One region of the Bacillus thuringiensis genome, then DNA from elsewhere that is predicted to be linked to it. Evidence: riboswitches for the same ligand, from Rfam matches in the RefSeq annotation. Region 1 holds a riboswitch; the other holds the start of a gene.

Region 1 (8,176 bases):
TTTATGATAGCACAAGGATTAGCTGAGTTTGTTCATACTTCATTGGAATATGAAACATGGGATCTTTTGACGCAATCAGTTGCTTTAAACTATTTAATTATTAAATATCGTATCGGCGAATTGACAGATAGAGATATTAAAATTTGGGATAGAGTTAAATTTAATGAAAAATGTATAACAGATTGTAAACATTTATTATCTCATAAAGAAGTATTGGAATTTACATTCTTTTATATGTGCAAGAGAGCAAAATCATTATCAAAAGAGCAATTAAATAGTGATATGATGAGTTTAGCAATGTATTGTAATACTTTTGTATATGATTTATATACACATGATTTATTACGGAAATATCGCAAGTGTACAGATTTCCTATCATATTATGGGCCTAGTCAGGCAGTTTTAGCATGTCAAAGAGCTGTATTATCTCAAATTTCCGATCGCTTAGACCCGTTAAAGACAACTCATGTAGATGATTATTTATATGTGATGAAAGAAATGATGGAGCATATGACGATAGGAGTAATGGATCGATATGGTCATTTTATTGGAAAGCTACTATCTTATGTGCCATTTTTCGAAATGATACAAGTTCCACAGCATGCATATTATTGTGAAGAGTTACTGTATATTTGTAAGGGCATTGAATATAAAGAAGAAACACTACGCAATTATATATTTATACAATTACATGATTGTTTACCATCATTCTTTAGGCTATTTCTTAAAAATAAGCGTTACGCAACGATTCATGATATTCTTTTCTATTGGTGCGATGATGAACAACGAATGAGCTTAGAGAAAAAATATAATTTGAGCTTTATTTATGAAAAATATGCTTGTGGATAAACAATATTTTCGATATGAAAAATTAATATAAATTAAAAAGGATCTCCGGTTTATGTGAGATCCTTTTTTGTTAGTAAAACAAGGAGAAAGTGATTAAGACAAGAAACAACATTCCATATAGGAGAAGTTGTGCAGTGTAACTTCCTTGTATACCAAAAAAAGTATTAGCTTTTTCATACAAATTCAATATGTATTTTATTGGAGTATCTTTGAAAGATTGGTACACAGTGTCTCCTCTTTCTAAGCTTCTTGTTTTTGTTTTTGGTTATAAGGGACATTAATATATCTAGCTACAAATAACAAAACAGCCATAAAGAATACTGGAAATACAGTAGATAAATAAAAGCCATTACTAATTATATTTGTTATGAGAGCACTCAAAAGAAAAATAGCATTATAAATATGGGCAATTTTTTGTTTTAGTTGTACTTGAAATGATTCCATCATAATTTCTAATGCAACAAAAGCAATAATAATAGATAAAAATACAATGTTTGTATTGTAAATGATTAAACAACAGATTAAACCTAAAAAGGCTACGTATTCAATTATAAGAGGTATATTGCGTGGCATACAATTTACCTAACTAAATATGGCAGTGGATTTACTGCATTTGTTTTTTCAAAATTCCATTCTCCATTATGTAATTCAAAATGAAGATGTTGCCCGTATGAATGACCTGTGTTTCCCATATGACCTACTAATTGTCCAGTTTGTACTTGATCACCAGTTTGTACAGTGCGATCCTTCATATGGGCATAAACAGTTGTATATAATTTCCCATTGATTTGATGCGCAATGAACACAACATTTCCATAGCTAGCTGAATAATAAGATTTCACAACTTTACCTGCAGCAGCAGCTTGGATAGAGACGTTCCCTGGAGCGGCAATATCTATACCATAATGCATTTGTTCCCAGCGTATATCAAAGGTTGAGCTAATTCTTCCTTGAGCAGGGAATTTGAAAGCAGCTGGAATAGATGAAGGTTGCTCTGTTTTAGCTTGTGGTTGATTTTGTACTACATAGTGTTTTGCTACATATCCGTATCCTGTGCCAAAACGAATTTTATACCAAGTTCCTACAGTTTCTACTACTTGTACTTGTGTACCGTTTTGTAATGAACCGAGTAGAGCGCTACTTGTACTAGTGTTGCTACGTACATTCAGATTAGGTGTTGCAACAGTATATTTTGTATTATTTTGAACGGTGATTCCTTTTACTAAGGGCTGTGAACCATTAGAAACGAATGCTTTTTGTACGTAACCTGTTTGGCCATTGTGTGATATTTTATACCATTCGCCTTGATCTTCTTGAACGGTAATGAACTTGCCATTTGGTAATACATCTAAAATGGAAGATTCTAAATTAGGTTCAGAGCGAACGTTTAATGCATTAGCATTGACGATGTATTGATCATTAGATTGAAGTTTGTTTTTTAGTAAAATAGCATCTTTTTGTACATAACCTACTTTATTATGAACAGATACTTTATACCAACCATTAGTTGTTTCAAGGATGTTCACTTTTGTATTAAAGCGAATTGTATCAATTGATGTGCTTTTTACGTTATCTTTTGTATGTAATGCTACTTGATCGACTTTGACATACCCAGTTTTAATATTAGATAATTGTTCAGCGTTTGCTTTTTGTACATTTGTTTCACCCATAGAAGGAAGTAAAGAAGCAATCGCTACAGTAGTTGCTGTTAAAGCAGTAGCTTTCATATTCATGGAATAGAGACCTCCTCTAGTTGTATAGTTGTAATTTTATTATAGTATAAAGATATAATATAGTGGGTGTATTCACATAAATGTAATATGAAATCAATATAAAAATAAATTTTTTGAGGATAATGATTCCCTTTTATACAATTAATTGGGGTTTTATTTTCTAAAATAGAATGTATGTATTTTATAACTTCAATATTTTGTTGATAATTAAGAAAATTAAAACAGTTGATGATGTCTTATTAGGGTGTTATACTGACAGTGATAATTTTATAGTTTGCTAGGAGAGCTGGTGTTGCCAGCTGAGAGTAGGCCGTAAGCCTTTGATCCTTTTTATTACCTGATCTAGATTATGCTAGCGTAGGGAAGCAATTCGGACACTAACAATGAGTCCCCGTTTCTTTGCGTATAGAAACGGGGCTTTTTTATTTGAAAATTTCATATTGAAACCACTAGGGGTGCTTGATTTGCTGAGAGAGGAATAATCCTTAACCCTTATAACACCTGATCTAGGTAATACTAGCGAAGGGAAGTGGAACATCGAATAAATGTATAATTTTATTTGCTGTAACCACTTCTTATATATAGAAGTGGTTTTTTATTTAGATACATATATTGAAAGGGGATAGAGAAATGAAATTTTGCGATAGATTATTAGAAACTGTGCAACCAGTTTGGGAGATGAGTCATAATCATCCGTTTGTAGTGGGTATGGGAGATGGCACGTTAGAAAAAGATAAATTCCAGTATTATATTATTCAAGATTATTTATATCTGCTAGATTATGCAAAGTTATATGCGATTGGTGTTGTAAAAGCAACGAATCCACAAGTAATGGGAAAGTTCGCTGAACAAATTGATGGAATATTAAATGGCGAAATGACAATCCATAAACAATATGCAAAAAGACTTGGAATTTCTATAGAGGAGATAGAGTCTGCGAAACCATCTGCTAAAAATTTAGCTTATACAAATTACATGATGTCTGTATCTCAAAATGGCACACTTGCGGAATTAATAGCAGCGCTTCTTCCTTGTATGTGGAGCTACTGGGAAATTGGAAAGCGTTTAAATGATATTCCTGGAGCAAGAGATCATGAGTTTTTTGGTGAGTGGATTCAAGGATATAGTTCGGAAGAATACGGTAATCTTTGTATTTGGTTAATAGATTTATTAAATGAAATGGCAGTTGGAAAGTCTGAGAAAGAACTAGATAGATTAGAGGAGATTTTCTTATATTCCAGTCGATTTGAATATTTATTCTGGGATATGTCCTATCGTAAGGAGATGTGGGGATTTGAGGAGGAAGAACATACTACAGTTTCATAATGTTTCTTTTCATTACGATGAGAAACCAATCATCCATGAATTAAATGCTTCTATACATGAGAAAGAGTTTGTCAGTATTATCGGACCGAGTGGATGTGGGAAAAGTACTTTATTTCGCCTTATTACAGGCCTAGAGAAGGTAAGTACTGGACAGATAGAACTGACAGAAACAAAGCACCATCCTGTAGGGTATATGCCGCAAAAAGATATGCTTTTGCCGTGGAGAACAATTATTGAGAATGCCGCCTTGCCGCTAGAGTGCCAAGGTGTACAGAAGAAAGAAGCACAAGTAAAGGCAAAGGAACTGTTATATAAATTTGGTTTACAAGGATATGAGACAAAACATCCGAAAGATTTATCTGGTGGTATGAGGCAACGCGTATCTTTTATCCGAACTTTATTAACGGGCGGGGAGATATTGTTATTAGATGAACCGTTTAGCGCGTTAGATGCTTTAACGAAGGCCTCTTTACAAGAATGGTTGTTTGAACAATGGCAAGAGTGGGAAAAAACAATTTTATTCATTACTCATGATGTTGAAGAAGCGTTATTTCTTTCGAACCGAGTTTTAGTAGTGGAACAGCAGCCGATAACGACTTTGACTGAGCGGATTGTACCGCTTGATCATAACAGAACACGAAAAGATTTATATAAACCGGAAGTGTTAGCGCTGAAAGATGAGCTTCTTAGTATGTTACAAAGGCAGGTACTTGTGTGATGAACCGATTGAAAGAATTAGTTCCTGCTATTACACTTTCTAGTATTTTACTTGCTGTGTGGGAAATAGGAGCAAGAATTGTAGATGAGATGTACATTTTACCGTCACCGTCTGCGATTGTAATGAAGATATGGAAACTAAAAGACATATTATTTACGGTTCATTTACCTGCAACGTTATACGTCGTTTTAATAGGTGTTGTGATTTCTATCGTATTAGGTGTAGGGCTAGCGATGTTAATGAATGCGAGTACATGGATGGAAAGAGCATTTTATCCATTATTAGTTGCTTCACAAACGATTCCGATTACTGCGCTTGCTCCGTTATTTGTTTTATGGTTTGGATACACAATCTGGAGTAAGGTTGTTGTCACAGTTTTAATTACGTTTTTCCCGATTGCGGTCAATACATATGATGGACTGCGTAGTACGAAAAAAGAATGGGAGGAGCTCTTAGTTACATATGGAGCAACGAAAAGAGATATTTTTCTTAAACTAAAGTTGCCGTCTGCTCTTCCTTATTTTTTCTCAGCTTTAAAAATTGCAGTTCCGCTTAGTGTTATCGGAGCAGCAATTGGAGAATGGCTCGGTGCACAAGCTGGACTTGGATATTTCAGTAAGAGAATGATGACGCAGTTAGATGGAGCTGGCGTATTTGCACCCATTGTATTGTTATCATTATTAGCTATTTTCTTCGTCGTACTTATTTCCATATTAGAAAAGAAATTCATTAGTTGGAGGAAGCATTCATGAAATTTTTAAAGCGCATCTTTGTGTTTACATTATTAATTGCAATGATTGCAGGATGTTCGAGTAATTCAGCATCAGACAAAAGTAAAAAAGAGAAAGAAATAACAGTCATGTTAGATTGGTATCCAAATGCGGTACATAGCTTTATTTATGCAGCAATTGAAAAAGGATACTTTAAAGAAGAAGGTGTAAAGGTAAATATTAAATTCCCTTCTAATCCGACTGATCCATTAACATTGGCAGCAGCAGGGAAGGTGACAGTTGGCTTGTATTATCAGCCAGATGTTGTTATGGCAAGAGCAAATGAGCAAATTCCAGTGAAATCAATTGGGGCTGTCGTACGTTCGCCATTAAATCATGTCGTATCGCTGAAATCAGCGGGCATTCAATCACCGAAAGATTTAGAAGGAAAAACAGTAGGATATTCTGGAACACCTTTAAGTGAGATGTATTTAAAAACGATGGTAAAAGAAGCTGGTGGTAATCCTGATACAGTGAAAGTAGTTGATGTTGGATTTGATTTAGTACCAGCCTTAATTACGAAAAAAGTGGATGCGGTAACAGGGGCATACATTAATCATGAAGTACCGGTTATGCGTCATGAAGGCCATGAACCAGCTTACTTTAATCCAGCTGATTACGGAGTACCGAACTATCATGAGCTTGTGTTTGTAACAGGTGATAAAACGTTGAAAAAAGATAAAGAAGCGTTGCAAGCTTTCTTACGTGGTACGAAAAAAGGCTATGATTTCATGAAGAAAAACCCAGATGAAGCATTGAATATTTTATTAAATCATCAAGAAAAAGAAAACTTCCCACTTGTGCCAGAAGTTGAAAAGGAAAGTATGAAAATTTTATTAGAGAAGATGGAAACGAAAGATGAGCCATTTTTATCAGATTCAAAAGAATCTTGGGAGAAACAAAATAAATGGCTGAAGGACAAAGGAATGACGAAAGAAACTGTCCCAGCCGATGAACTATTCGAAAATATTTTAAAGTAGGCGAATGAATATGAAAAATGAGCTCCACGTAATCTCAAATGGCCATATGCCATTCGAAGAGTTAGTGAATGTAGCGATGCAAATTGAGAGTGAGATTGATTATTTGCATATTCGTGAGCGTGAGAAGAGTACGAAGGAGTTATATGAAGGTGTGGAAAGTCTTTTAATGGAAGGCTTTCCGGCTTCTAAAATTGTCATAAATGATCGAATTGATATTGCAATTTTATTAAATATTCCTCGTGTTCAACTAGGGTATCGAAGCACAGATGTAAAGTCAGTGAAAGAAAAGTTTTCGTATTTGCATGTCGGTTATTCTGTGCATTCGCTAGATGAAGCGATAGTAGCATTTAAAAATGGAGCGGATTCACTCGTTTATGGTCATGTATTTCCGACAGATTGTAAAAAAGGTGTGCCAGCGAGAGGGCTTGAAGAAATTTCAGACATTGCAAGGTGTTTATCTATACCGATTACAGCAATTGGAGGAATTACTCCAGAAAACACAGTGGATGTCCTTACTAACGGTGTAAGCGGTATAGCAGTTATGTCTGGAATAGTAAGTAGTAGTAACCCGTATAGCAAAGCTAAATCTTATAAGGAATCAATGAGAAAGTGGGCGGAAAAACATGTGTAAGAAGTATGATGTAGCGATAATTGGCGGTGGTGTAATTGGTAGTTCAGTTGCACATTTTCTAGCAGAAAGAGGACATAAAGTAGCGATTATAGAGAAGCAAAGAATTGCATCTGAAGCCTCGAAAGCAGCCGCTGGTTTACTTGGGGTTCAGGCAGAATGGGATGCATATGACCCACTATTTGAACTTGCAAGAGAAAGCCGTGCTATATTTCCACAACTTGCAGAAGTTTTACGTGAAAAAACAGGCATCGATATTGGATATGAAGAGAAAGGCATTTATCGCATTGCTCAAAATGAAGAGGAGAAGGAAAGAATTCTTCACATTATGGATTGGCAGCAGAAAACAGGTGAAGATTCTTACTTTCTAACGGGAGATCGTTTACGAGAGAAAGAACCATTTCTTTCTGAGTCAATTATAGGTGCTGTATATTATCCGAAAGATGGTCATGTTATTGCACCAGAGCTTACAAAAGCATTCGCACATTCTGCATCATTTTCGGGTGCTGATATATATGAACAGACAGAATTGTTTGATATTCGTATTGAAAATAATAAAGTGACTGGAATTGTGACGAGCGAAGGGGTTATCACATGCGAGAAAGTGGTTATTGCGGGTGGTTCATGGAGCACGAAGTTACTGCGTCATTTTCACCTCGAATGGGGTACATATCCAGTTAAAGGAGAAGTAGTAGCGGTAAGAAGCAGAAAACAACTTTTAAAGGCGCCTATTTTCCAAGAAAGATTTTACATTGCACCAAAGCGCGGCGGACGTTACGTAATTGGAGCAACGATGAAGCCTCATACGTTTAATAAAACTGTGCAGCCAGAAAGTATTACTTCTATATTAGAACGCGCGTATACGATATTACCAGCTTTAAAAGAAGCAGAGTGGGAAAGCACATGGGCAGGGTTAAGACCACAATCGAATCACGAAGCTCCTTATATGGGAGAGCATGAAGAAATAAAAGGTTTATATGCTTGTACTGGGCATTATCGAAACGGTATTTTATTAAGTCCTGTTTCTGGTCAGTATATGGCGGATTTAATAGAAGGAAGGCAGGAGAATCACTTGCTAGATTCATTGCTTTCTAAAACAATTTAGAAAGGGGCTGGAAGTTTGAAGTTAAAAATTAATGGTAACCAACTTGAAGTGCCAGCGAGTGTAAAAA
Region 2 (8,176 bases), 330 kb from region 1:
GCAATTTTTAACATTTCGTATTCAATCGCATACAAGTTAGAAAATGCACTTTGAAAGTATCCTTCAATTGTTGTCCCTTCTTGTAAATCTATATGCTGCTGCAAAAATCCAACCTTCACATGTGGAAACCATTCAATGTTCCCATCATCATGTATAAGTTCTCCTGTTAAAATTCTTAACAGTGTTGATTTTCCAATCCCATTTTTCCCTACTAACCCAACATGCTCCCCCTTTAATAATCGAAAGCATGCATTATATAAGATGGTTTTCTCACCATACGAATGATTTAAATTTTCTACTGTTAATATACTCATTTTTTCTCTCCTTTACTTATCGTCCATAAGCTAAATAGAGAGACCAACAGTATGAAGCCTTATTTAATTATGCATATAAAAATGGGTAAGGTGAATACACCTTACCCATTACATATTATCGTAAAAAAGGATTAAGGTTCTTTACCTGCTGTCTTCAATTTAGCTTAATCTTAAAAAATAGGCAGACTTCTCCCATATCAAGCTAAAACCATTTGAAGAACAGTTGATAAAGTCATTTTATCCTTTCACTCCTTTAACATTTGTTATATTAAGAGTATAAACTACTCTGTTATATTCTATTCTCTATTTTTCCTTTTGTTCCTTCTCCATTTTTTCATATTCTAAAAAAAAGCCCCTTAACAGTAATTATATCAAAAACTGTTAAAAGGCTTTTTCTATTTTTTCATATAAGGAGCTAACACACTTAAAATCTCTTCCTTATCCTTTTTTAACTCGAGTGATGTTAACATATCCATCGTTCTCGGCCTAGGTAATTTCACTTGTACCTCGCCAACTATTGATGCTGGTCTTTGAGATAAAATAAATACGCGATCCGAAAGCAAGATTGCCTCATCCAAGTCATGTGTAACCATAACGATTGTTTGCTTCTCTTGGTGCCAAGAGTTTAAAAGCCAACTGTGTACTTCCATTTTTGTAAATGCATCTAACTTTCCAAAAGGCTCATCAAGTAGCATAATTGGCTTTTCACATAAATATGTGCGAAGAAAACTAATTCTTTGGCGCATACCACCAGACAATTCGTCTGGATAATGATTTGCATATTCATCTAACTCAAACTGCTTTAATGCTTCCATTCCTTCTGTTAGTCTTTGTTTTTTCGGTTTCCCTTCGATTTCCAATGGTAGAACGATATTTTGCAAAGCCGATCTCCACGGTAGTAATAAATCTTGTTGTGGCATATAACTAACAACATCTTGCTCTTGTACTTGCTTATCGTTATATGTTACGTTCCCACTTGTTGGATTTTCAACATTTGCAATCATATTTAATAATGTGCTTTTCCCGCAACCACTCGGGCCTACAAAAGAAACAAACTCTCCCTCTTGTATAGAGGCACTAATATTCTCTAATACATTCTTTCCATCGAAAGATTTCACTATATTTTTTATTTGTAATCCGCTCATTTTTCACTTGGAAGGAATTCATTTGTAAAAGCATCTTTTACATCGATTTTCTTTTTAATAACTTTGTTATCATATAAGAAATTCATGTAATTCGTCCAAATTTCTTCCTTCTGTACTCCCCATGCTTTAGCATCATCTTGATACTTCGTACTTAACCATTTCTGGCTTTCTTGAACTAAATCTTTATTTACATCTGGAACAGCTTTAATTAGAAGATCAGCAGCTTCTTTCGGTTCCTTAATTGCAAAATTATAACCTTCTGTCGTTGCACTCATAAACTTTTTCACAAAGTCTTTATCTTGCTTCGTATGTTTTTCACTCGTAATAATAACAGGACTATAGAAATCAAGCGCTGGATCTAAGTCCTTCACCATAATCGTATTTAACTCTTTTCCTTGACGCTTCGCTTCAATACCATCCCAACCGTAATAAATCCATTCGAAATCTGCATCACGGCCGATTGATTTAAAGAAATCTGTTTGTCCTAAGATAATTTTTTCAACTTTATTAAAATCAGCTTGATGCTTATCCATAATCGTCTTTAATGTCGCTTCTTCCGCTGGTCCTCCCCAGCCGCCATAACGTTTACCTTCAAAAGCTTTCGGTGACGTCATATTATCTTTCTTAAGCGATGCAAAAGCTGAAGTGTTATGCTGAATAATCGCGCCTACAGACACAACAGGGATCCCTTCCACACGAGCTAACGTTACATTTTCTTGTGCGCTTATTGCGAAGTCAGCTTTTCCTGATGCTATCATTTGCTCTGCTGTTACATTGTCACCTGGTTGAATAATTTCTACATCTAATCCTTGCTTTTTGTAATAATCTTTCGCTTGCGCTACATATAAGCCAGTATGATTCGTATTTGGAAACCAATCTAATACTACTTTTACTTTTTGATCTTTACTTGCGCTTTCTTCTTTCTTCGCCGGATTACATCCAGCCACACCTACTGCTAATAAGGCAGCTAACATAACTTTTAAACCTTTTTTCATTTTCTGCCGTCCTTTCTATATATCCATGGTGCTGTTATTCTTGCCATAAACTCTACGATAAAATACAGGCATAATGTCACCATAACGATGATTGCTGCAACACCAAATACTCGGGCAGTCAAAAAGGATTTTGTAGCCCTCGTAAGCATAACCCCTAATCCTTCACTTGCACCGAGCCATTCTCCGATAATTGCCCCCATTACGCTATATGTAACTGCAATTTTTAAACCTGAGAAAAAGTATGGGAGCACTGCTGGAAATTTTACTTTCTGGTAAACTTGCCACTTTGTCGCCTTCATTGTTTGTAACAGCTTCAACATGTTTTTATCTACTGTTTGAAAACCTTCTAAAATACTAAGCGCAATTGGGAAGAAACAAACGAGTATTACGACCATTACTTTTGGCAACATCCCATATCCAAACCAAATAATAAATAGCGGTGCAAGTACAACGATTGGAATTGTTTGCGAAATAACGAGCAATGGATTTATTAAAATACGAAATAACGGTATAACGTCCATAATAATTGCGATGCTCGTCCCCAATAAAATTGCAAAGAATAGTCCAATTATAACTTCCTGCAGTGTTTGCATCGTATTTGGTAATAGTAAATCTTTCATCCCAATTAATTCTTGAACAATGGCAGAAGGCTTTGGTAAAATCCACGGTTCGATTTTAAATAATGAAACAGATCCTTCCCATATTGCAATGAGAAGGATAAGCCAAATAGTTGTAATAAGTTTAGATTGCTTCTGGTTTTTCATATTCATCACGGTACTTCCAAACCTTTTCATCTATTGTTACACCAGTGCTTGGACGATAATGGATTTTAATAGAAGTAATCACTTCTTCTGCTCCAGCATCGACGCAAGCTTGTTGCGCACGTTTAACGACATCAAGAAGTACATCTAATTCTCCTTCCAAAGTTGTTTCCATTGCCCCTACTTCATAACGAACTCCCGATTGTTGCACAACTTCAATTGCTTTATCGACAACAGAATATACATCTTTCGTTTTCGCTTGTGGTACTACTGAAAATGACATTGTAACTTGTTGTGACATAATAAAATCCCCCTTATAAAATTAAATTTCAAAAATAAGAAAAGGCTTTCCTACTGCGTAGGAAAGCCTTGTATGCAAGTTATTATAGAATAACATATGCTACATCACTTTAAGTAACTCCCTACGCTGGCATTATCCAGATCAGGTTGAGGGTCGATGTTTACTTACATCCTCTCAGCCAATTGGCTCCCCGGTCCTTAATTCGTTTTCATTGTAGCATGATTTATTTTATTGAACAAACAAAAGCATGCATAATCATTTCATTATTTTTGGAAAATATCCAACTTTTTCACCATGAGCTAATAACTGCTGTATAAATTCTTTATTGATTGCTGGTACTATCAATTCTTTTTTCTTAATCCATTCATTCGTTCTACGTGTACCCATTACAATTTCAGATTGCTGCGCTCCATCTCCTGCAACTTGAGAAGCAATTAACTCAGCTACTACTTCATTTCCCTTCGCTAATTCAAGTCCGGTATTTACATATTCTGAAAGTGGAACCATTTCAAGATTGTATCCACACTCTCCAATTAGCTGTATAAATTGTTCAAACTCAATTTGATGTGGATGACAGATGTGCAACGTTTCTCCATCTATTTGTGAATCTTGTACATACGTTACAATTGATTTACTAGCAAAATCAATTGGTGTGAAATCGATTCCCCATTTCACATTAGGAGCTTGTCCAATAAGTAGCATCGCTTTAATAAGACGATAGAATGCGTTTCCTTCGATATTTTGTTGGAATACACCTGTCTCTGAATGACACGCTAAGTTACCTGCACGATAAATATTTCCACGGACACCCTCTTGTATCGCTTTACGAACAAGGTTTTCTGCCTGTAATTTGCTATCAGAATACACATTCTCTAACTCTACATCGTAATTAAAATCACCTGTTTCCACATATGTGTCCCATTGCTCTATTGCTAATTCTATCGGAATACCAATTGTTGAAATAAAGTGGAATGATGCTCCTTCTTCCGCTAGGGCTAACATACGACTCGTTCCTTGCACATTCACATTTTCAAACTGGGCTACATCTCCAAAATGTCTTACATCTGCACCGCAATGAATCACCGTATCAACTTTGGAGTGAATAAATTTATCCTCATCCATACCAAGATACTCTGCCCCAAGATCACCAGGTACTGCTGTTATGCGTTGCAACCATTCTTGACTTATATCTTTAAAGTAATTTGTTAATGTATTAACAATTCTTTGTTGTATATCTTGCGTCGGTCTTACTAAGCAATAAATATGTGCTGTTGTATCTTTTAATAATTCATACAATATATGTGAACCTAAATAACCTGTAGCTCCCGTTAAAAAGATATTTGAAACTTTGCTGTCTGTCACTTCATTTATACGGGAAATTGGATCTGGCTCATGTATAACTTTATATTCATGGAATACTTCTTCTTCCTCAACTTTTAATTCTCTTTGAATTTGTGCTAACCCATATATCGTTCGTTCCTGGAAGAAGTCTTGAATTGTTAAATACGGAAAGTCTTCTTTCAACAAAGTTAAAACTCGCAATACTTTCAATGAATGCCCACCGATTGTAAAGAAATCATCATGAACACCAATTTTTGAGATTCCTAATACATCAATCCAAGCTTTCGCTATTTTTTCTTCCGCTTCGGTAGATGGTGCAATATATTCTTGTAAACGAAGTGGTTCATAGTCTGCTTCTAGTTGTGCTAATCGCTTCAAATCAACCTTTTTATTCGGTGTAAGTGGCAGTTCATTAATATAAATTAATTTAGACGGTACCATATAATCTGGTAATCGTTCTCTTAAATCATGTATTAAAGTTTCCATAGCAACTTCATTACTAGTTGTATAGAAAGCAACTAAGTAATGACTACCTTCTTCACCTTTCTTCGTAAATACAGCTGCATCTTTTACCATTTCATATTTTGCAATTGTGTTTTGGATTTCACCCAATTCAATTCGATGTCCTCTAATTTTCACTTGATTGTCTTTACGATGTAAAAACTCAATATTTCCGTCTTCCAATATTTTAACAATATCACCTGTTTTATATATCTTACTATCATGTTTTTCATGATGTGGAATAAATACTTCCTCTGTTTTTTCCGGCTTATTAAAGTAACCTTTTGCTAAACCTACTGACTCTATATATAATTCTCCTGGAATACCAATTGGACAAACTTTCATATTGTCATTTAATATCCAAACTTTATAATTATCCGCTGGCTTCCCGATTGGGATACTAGCAAGTTGATCGTTTAACTCCGCTGGAATTGGATATGTCGTTGTTGTAATTGTACATTCTGTCGGGCCATACGCGTTATTTAACTGAACGTGAGTACCAATTCTCTCTCGCCATAGTTTTACTACTTCAGCAGTAAGCATTTCTCCACCAACTGCAATCCTCTTTAATGAATCGAGCTTATACTTACTTTCATCTGGAAGATATGTTGCTACTTGTTGTAGGAAAATTGTAGCTAAGCCTAAAATAGATGTTGCCTTTGCTTTATAAATTGCATTTGCAAAAGCTTCTACCGAAAGCCTTTGTTCATCCAATAACACATATATATTTCCACCGCAGAATAATGACGCGAATAACTCCCAAATAGATGCGTCAAAACTAAATGAAGGGAACTGCGCGAAAATATCTTCTTCACTTAATTCATAATGCCTTTGCATCCATGTACATAAATTCACTACTCCGCGGTGCGCAAGCATTGTTCCTTTCGGATTTCCCGTAGAACCGGATGTATAGATCATATATGCGATATCATCAAGATCAATTGCCACGTTCACATCTATTTCTGAAAATTGTTCAATATCGTAAAGAGATAATTCTCGAATATCCTCAAACGGTACTTTCGCTTCTTTCGTTAAAACTAATTTTGATTGGCTATCCTCGATAATATATTGCACTCGATTTGCTGGATAATCTGGGTCAATCGGAATATAAGCTGCACCTGTTTTTAAAACTGCTAATATACTGACTACCGTATCAATACTTCGCTTCATAAAGATACCGACATAATCACCTTGTTTCACCCCATGATGTAATAACATGTGAGCAATTTTATTACTTTTTTTATTTAGTTGTTCATATGTTAATGTTCCCTCCACCGAAGATAAAGCTATACGCTTTGAAAATTTCCTTACTGTTTCACAAAACATATCCGCAATACTTTTATTCGGGTATAGCACTTCTGTGTCATTTATTTCTTTATATATCACTAATTCTTCTTCTGTAATAATATTCATATCTACAACACATTGCGTCTCTTTTTTTATACCTTGCTGAATTACATACTGAATTTGCTTTATATAGCGAAGTGCTGTTTCTTCTTTCAATTGCTTTTCATTATAAGAAACTTCAAAACAACTATCCTTTAATTCAATAAAGTTTAATTGACTATTTCTATTTTCTTTTCCTACTGTAACTGCAGGTTTCCCCCATTTTTCTTCATCATATTGTAACAATATCTTCCGTTCTTCTTCCATACTTTCTAACTGCATGATTTGATCATTAATTTCTATCCTTAGCTCTTCATAAGAAAGTTCTTGTTCAATTGTAATACATAACGGATAACTACTCTGTCTCATGTAATAAGGTATCACTATACGTTTTTCATTACTAACATGATATAGCCATACAAAAGTAGCTGCGATTAAATCTAATTTATTTCGTTCAAACGCTTGTATATCCTTAATTTTCATTTGAGTATATTCATTTACTTGAATATCCTTTGGTATCATAAACGGTTCATAATTTTGTTGCGAAAATTGTTCATATCTCTCCACATATGAACGTTTTAAGAAAATACTCATACTGAATCCTCTCACTCTCCATAATATAAAAATGAAACTTTGATCATTGGAGGACATGTTCCACCAATGATTAAAATCACAACCGTATACCATTAGATATAAATATATAATTATTCATTTTAAAAAAAGATTAAGGTGTAGATTAAATCTACACCTTATATTATTCTATTAACTTTTAAATTCCCCAATTAACTCTTGCAGCTCCTGTGCAAGCCAGCTTAAAGAAGTAGCTAATTCTGCAATATCTTGTACTGACATTTCCTGTTCTTTCATACTCTCTTCAATATTACCACTACTATTCGCATACGTATTTGCAATATGTGATAGTTCATTTACAACTTGAACGATATTTTGGCTATTTTGCAAAATATCACCTGAGTTGCTAGAAACCGCCTTAACTTGGTCCGTAACAGAATGTGCTGATTTTGAAATTTTCTCGAAGAACGCACCACTACTTTGAACAAGAGTAATTCCAGATTCTACTTCTTTTGAACCTTTTTGCATTGAAACTACAGCCTCTTCTGCTTCAGCTTGTGTTTCCCCAATTAATTTAGCTATATCTTTCGCTGACGTTTCAGTTTGCTCAGCTAATTTACGTACTTCATCAGCGACCACTGCAAATCCTCTTCCAGCAGCTCCAGCACGTGAAGCTTCAATAGAAGCATTTAACGCAAGTAAATTGGTTTGATTTGAAATACCTGTAATTACGGTTACGATATCACTAATTTCCTTCGATCTTGTTTCCAATGAATAAATAATCGAAGATAAATCTTTTACTGCATTTTGGATTAAATTCATTTGATTAATAATTTGTCCAATTACTTCATTACCTTCAATT

The links. A riboswitch is a leader RNA that binds a small molecule or an ion and turns the genes downstream of it on or off. The one in region 1 is predicted to bind thiamine pyrophosphate.
Positions count from the first base shown of each region.
Region 2: linked by a shared signal. The riboswitch ahead of AC241_RS02225 (MTH1187 family thiamine-binding protein) and the one ahead of tenA (thiaminase II) in region 1 are both predicted to bind thiamine pyrophosphate.

Region 1 covers NZ_CP012099.1:748,863-757,038, forward strand. The annotation lists gene AC241_RS03865 (DUF3965 domain-containing protein) at 1-849, shown strand, start outside; gene AC241_RS03875 (hypothetical protein) at 1,090-1,422, opposite strand; gene AC241_RS03880 (SH3 domain-containing protein) at 1,428-2,582, opposite strand; TPP riboswitch at 2,852-2,963, shown strand; TPP riboswitch at 3,024-3,127, shown strand; gene tenA (thiaminase II) at 3,213-3,908, shown strand; gene AC241_RS03890 (ABC transporter ATP-binding protein) at 3,877-4,626, shown strand; gene AC241_RS03895 (ABC transporter permease) at 4,626-5,378, shown strand; gene AC241_RS03900 (ABC transporter substrate-binding protein) at 5,375-6,376, shown strand; gene tenI (thiazole tautomerase TenI) at 6,387-7,007, shown strand; gene thiO (glycine oxidase ThiO) at 7,000-8,109, shown strand; gene thiS (sulfur carrier protein ThiS) at 8,125-8,176, shown strand, end outside.
Region 2 covers NZ_CP012099.1:421,359-429,534, reverse strand. The annotation lists gene AC241_RS02245 (ABC-F family ATP-binding cassette domain-containing protein) at 1-314, opposite strand, end outside; gene AC241_RS02240 (ABC transporter ATP-binding protein) at 710-1,459, opposite strand; gene AC241_RS02235 (ABC transporter substrate-binding protein) at 1,456-2,454, opposite strand; gene AC241_RS02230 (ABC transporter permease) at 2,451-3,224, opposite strand; gene AC241_RS02225 (MTH1187 family thiamine-binding protein) at 3,196-3,516, opposite strand; TPP riboswitch at 3,618-3,719, opposite strand; gene AC241_RS02220 (non-ribosomal peptide synthetase) at 3,772-7,332, opposite strand; gene AC241_RS02215 (methyl-accepting chemotaxis protein) at 7,507-8,176, opposite strand, start outside.